Regions from separate parts of the Pseudomonas sp. GW821-FHT09C09 genome, predicted to be linked through region 2. Evidence: predicted binding sites of a transcription regulator. Region 2 holds the regulator's gene; the other holds the start of a gene.
The links. Region 2 encodes sigma-54, which starts transcription at its own class of promoters, with help from an activator protein. Its sites were predicted from a motif close to ANTGGCATNNANNTTGCTNT; they were not measured.
Positions count from the first base shown of each region.

Region 1: the regulator sigma-54 is predicted to act here: its motif matches at 1,589-1,608, upstream of AC07NR_RS00870 (flagellar basal body rod protein FlgF).

Region 1 covers NZ_JBWKPF010000001.1:184,657-187,049, forward strand. Annotated here, with positions in the region: gene flgG (flagellar basal-body rod protein FlgG) at 1-748, opposite strand, end outside; gene AC07NR_RS00870 (flagellar basal body rod protein FlgF) at 794-1,534, opposite strand; gene AC07NR_RS00875 (sigma-54-dependent transcriptional regulator) at 1,739-2,393, opposite strand, start outside.
Region 2 covers NZ_JBWKPF010000008.1:154,467-156,859, reverse strand. Annotated here, with positions in the region: gene lptB (LPS export ABC transporter ATP-binding protein) at 1-449, shown strand, start outside; gene AC07NR_RS23665 (RNA polymerase factor sigma-54) at 636-2,129, shown strand; gene hpf (ribosome hibernation-promoting factor, HPF/YfiA family) at 2,203-2,393, shown strand, end outside.

The DNA.
Region 1 (2,393 bases), on a different contig from region 2:
CGGTGGAGATCACCTTGGAGTTCATCTCGTAGGCGCGCTGGGTGGTGATCATGTTGACCATCTCTTCCACGGTGCTCACGTTGGAGGTTTCCAGGGTGTTCTGCAGGGTGGTGCCGAAACCGTTCAGGCCCGGAGTACCGACTTGCGGCGCGCCGGAAGCGGCGGTTTCCAGGAACAGGTTGTTGCCCACGGCTTGCAGGCCGGCCGGGTTGATGAAGTCGGCGGTCTGCAGGTTGCCGATCACTTGGGACGCGGCGTTGCCGGCAACGGTGATCGACACGGTGCCGTCACGGCCGACGGTGAAGGTCTGGGCGTTGTTCGGGATGACAATCGCCGGCTCCAGAGCAAAACCGCTGGCGTTGACGATCTGGCCGTTGGAGTCGAGGTGGAAAGTACCGTCACGGGTGTAGGACGTGGTGCCGTCCGGCTGCAGGATCTGGAAGAAACCACGGCCGTCGATGGCCATGTCCAGCGGCTGCTCGGTGGTTTGCAGGCTGCCGGCGGTGAAGTTTTTCTGGGTGCCGACGATGCGCACACCGGTACCCACTTGCAGACCCGACGGCAGTTCGCTGTCCTGGGTCGACTGGGCGCCTGGCTGACGTTTGATCTGATACAGCAGGTCCTGGAACTCGGCGCGGTCACGTTTGAAACCCGTGGTCGACACGTTGGCCAGGTTGTTGGAAATGGTGGTCAGGTTGGTGTCCTGGGCGGACAGACCGGTTTTGGCAACCCATAGAGCCGGAAGCATTCGATTCTCCTCGTGCGCCTGTTTTACGGCGCGACGTTCTGATAATTAGCTGATCTGCAAGACCCGAGCCATGGCCTGGTCGTCGTCTTTGGCGGTGTTCATCATCTTGACGTGCAACTCGAACTGCTTGGCCAGGGCCAGCACCGAGGTCATCTCTTCCACGGCATTGACGTTGCTCGACTCCAGGAAACCCGACACCAGTTTGACGTTGGCATCGGCCGGCGCAGGCTGGCCGTCCTTGGTGTAGATCGAACCGTCCAGGCCCTTGTTCATGTTCTTGATGTCCGGGTTGACCAGCTTGATCCGGTCGACTTCGGCCATGACGCGCGGGCCCTCGCCCATCGCACGGATACTGATGGTGCCGTCTTCACCGACTTCCACCTGCTGCTCCGGCGGAATGGCAATCGGACCACCATTGCCCATGACCGGCATGCCGTTGCCGGCACGCAGCACGCCAAGGGCGTCGATATTCAGGCTACCGGTGCGCACGTAGCTTTCGCCGCCATTGGGATTCTGCACGGCAATGAAACCGTTGCCGCTGACGGCCACGTCGAGGTCACGCCCGGTCTGCACAAGGGAGCCCGGAGTGAAGTCGGTGGCAGGCCGTTCGCTCATGGCAAACGCACGCGCCGGAAAGCTGTCACCGAACACCGGCATCGAACGCGCCTGCTCCAGGTCGCGCTGAAAACCGTTGGTGGAGATGTTCGCCAGGTTGTTGGCATGAGCCTTTTGCGCCAGCGCGTTCTGGCTGGCGCCGGTCATTGCCACATAAAGGTACTTGTCCACACTCTTTCCTCTGCATGCCGGACGTTTGCCGCCCACCGCTGTACTGCTGAGCCACAAGCAATTTGCAGACCAACTTTTTTCTGGCGGCCAGGGACCCGATAAACAAAGGACTTGAGGGATTTTGCGGGAAAGAAGGAAATGTATCGAAGACGAAAAACCGGCGGTGTCATGCCGCTTCGCGGCAATCAACCGGGCCGGTCTAAATCACTCGGACGCGTCTTTGCCGACTTCGTATTCACGCAACTTGTTGGCAATGGTCGTATGGGAAACCCCAAGCCGCTTGCCCAGTTGCCGACTGCTCGGGTGCTCCGAATACAGTCGCTCCAGCACCGCTTTCTCGAAGCGACCGACGATCTCGTCCAGTCCGCCTTCGAGGGAGAAATCGCCAAGCGGCTGACGCACGCCATAGTCCGGCAGCCGAATATGCTCGGCCTTGACCGTCCCGCCATCGCACAGCGAAACCGCCTGGAACAGCACGTTCTCCAGCTGCCGTACGTTGCCCGGCCAGTGGTAATGACTGAGCCGGTCCATCGCCGCCGGTGCCAGTTTCGGCAGCGGGCAACCGATCTGCCGACTGGCCTGATCGAGGAAGTGCTCCACCAGCGGCGTCAAACCGTCGAGGCATTCACGCAGTGGCGGGATGTGCAGGGAAAGCACGTTGAGACGGTGATACAAATCCTGGCGGAACTCGCCACGGGCGCACAACTCGGACAAATCGACCTGGGTGGCGCAGATCACCCGCACATCCAGATAAACCTCTTCATCACTGCCTACACGCCGGAAGCAACCGTCCTGCAGGAAGCGCAGCAATTTCACCTGCAGGCGCGGGCTCATTTCGCCGACGCCATCGAGGAACAGC
Region 2 (2,393 bases):
TGTCGGTGGCCGACAACATCATGGCCATCCTCGAGACCCGTCAGGAGCTCGACAAGGCCGGCCGTCGCAAGGAGCTGGAAAGCCTGCTGCAGGAATTCCACATCAGCCATATCCGCGACAACCTCGGCATGAGCCTGTCCGGTGGCGAACGTCGCCGGGTGGAAATCGCCCGCGCACTGGCCACCGCACCGAAATTCATCCTGCTCGACGAACCGTTCGCCGGTGTCGACCCGATCTCCGTGGGCGACATCAAGCAGATCATTCACCATCTCAAGGCCAAGGGCATCGGTGTACTGATCACCGACCACAACGTCCGCGAGACGCTGGATATCTGCGAAACGGCGTACATCGTCAATGACGGCCAGCTGATCGCCGAAGGCGACTCCGCGACCATCCTCGCCAACGATCTGGTGAAGGAAGTGTATCTGGGTCACGAGTTCCGCCTGTAAGCGCGACAGCATTCGACCAGCCGTCCGGGTGCTGTAACGTTGAAGCGCGTTTTTATACGCTTTTATTGTTACAGCGCTCTAGGCAAACACGACAGTTTCAGGCATATAATTTGCTTAAGTTTGGCGCCTCGGCGCCCTGTAGTGGATGGCGCATAGCGCCGGCGAATAAGGTGTTAAGCCCCTGCCATGAAACCATCGCTAGTCTTGAGAATGGGCCAGCAGCTGACGATGACACCGCAGCTGCAACAGGCCATCCGCCTGCTCCAATTGTCGACCCTGGATCTGCAACAGGAAATCCAGGAGGCTCTGGAATCCAACCCGATGCTCGAACGCCAGGAAGACGGCGACGACTTCGACAATTCCGACCCGCTGGCCGACAACGCCGAACAGAAGCCCAATACCGAGATCCAGGAACCTTCCTACCAGGAAACCGCGCCGACGGTCGACAATCTCGAAGACGGCGAATGGAACGAGCGAATCCCCAACGAACTGCCTGTCGACACCGCCTGGGAAGACGTCTATCAGACCAGCGCCAGCAGCCTGCCGAGCAGTGATGACGACGAGTGGGATTTCACCACCCGCACCTCCGCCGGCGAAAGCCTGCAAAGCCACCTGCTGTGGCAGTTGAACCTGGCGCCGATGTCCGACACCGATCGCCTGATCGCCGTGACCCTGATCGATTGCATCAACAATCAGGGCTACCTCGACGAAACCCTCGAAGAAATCCTCGACGCCTTTGATCCAGAGCTCGACATCGAGCTGGACGAGATCGAAGCCGTCCTGCACCGCATCCAGCAATTCGAACCCGCCGGCATTGGCGCACGCAACCTGGGCGAATGTCTGCTGCTGCAATTGCGCCAGCTGTCGGCCAAGACCCCTTGGCTGGCCGAAGCCAAGCGACTGGTCACCGATTACATCGACCTGCTCGGCAGCCGCGACTACAGCCAGCTGATGCGCCGCATGAAGCTCAAGGAAGATGAACTGCGCCAGGTCATCGAACTGGTCCAGAGCCTCAACCCGCGCCCCGGCTCACAGATCGAATCCACCGAAGCCGAATACGTGGTGCCCGACGTCATCGTGCGCAAAGACAACGAACGCTGGCTGGTCGAGCTGAACCAGGAGTCGGTGCCGCGCCTGCGGGTCAACGCCCAATACGCCGGTTTCGTCCGCCGCGCCGACACCAGCGCCGACAATACCTTCATGCGCAATCAGTTGCAGGAAGCCCGCTGGTTCATCAAGAGCCTGCAGAGCCGCAACGAAACCCTGATGAAGGTTGCCACCCAGATCGTCGAGCATCAGCGCGGCTTCCTGGAATACGGCGACGAAGCGATGAAACCACTCGTGCTGCATGACATCGCCGAGGCAGTCGGCATGCACGAGTCGACGATTTCCCGGGTGACCACGCAGAAATTCATGCATACCCCCCGGGGCATATATGAACTGAAATACTTTTTCTCCAGCCACGTCAGCACCTCCGAAGGCGGCGAATGCTCGTCCACGGCGATCCGCGCGATCATCAAGAAACTGGTCGCCGCGGAAAATCAGAAAAAGCCGTTGAGTGACAGCAAGATCGCTGGTTTACTGGAGGCACAAGGCATTCAGGTGGCTCGCCGCACCGTCGCCAAGTACCGCGAATCCCTCGGGATCGCGCCTTCGAGCGAACGCAAGCGGTTGATGTAAGCCACGTTACAGCGTTCCAGTGGCAGGCTCTTCGGCCTGCCGCTTTATGCACTGGCAACGAAGGAGAAGCTGTATGCAAGTCAACATCAGTGGACACCAACTGGAAGTTACCCAACCTCTCCGTGAATACGTTGAGCAGAAGCTCAAGAGGCTTGAGGGACATTTCGACAAGATCACCAACGTGCAAGTCACGATGTGCGTCGAAAAGCTGAAGCAGAAAATCGAAGCCACGCTGCATATTCCCGGCAACGAGGTCGTCGCAAA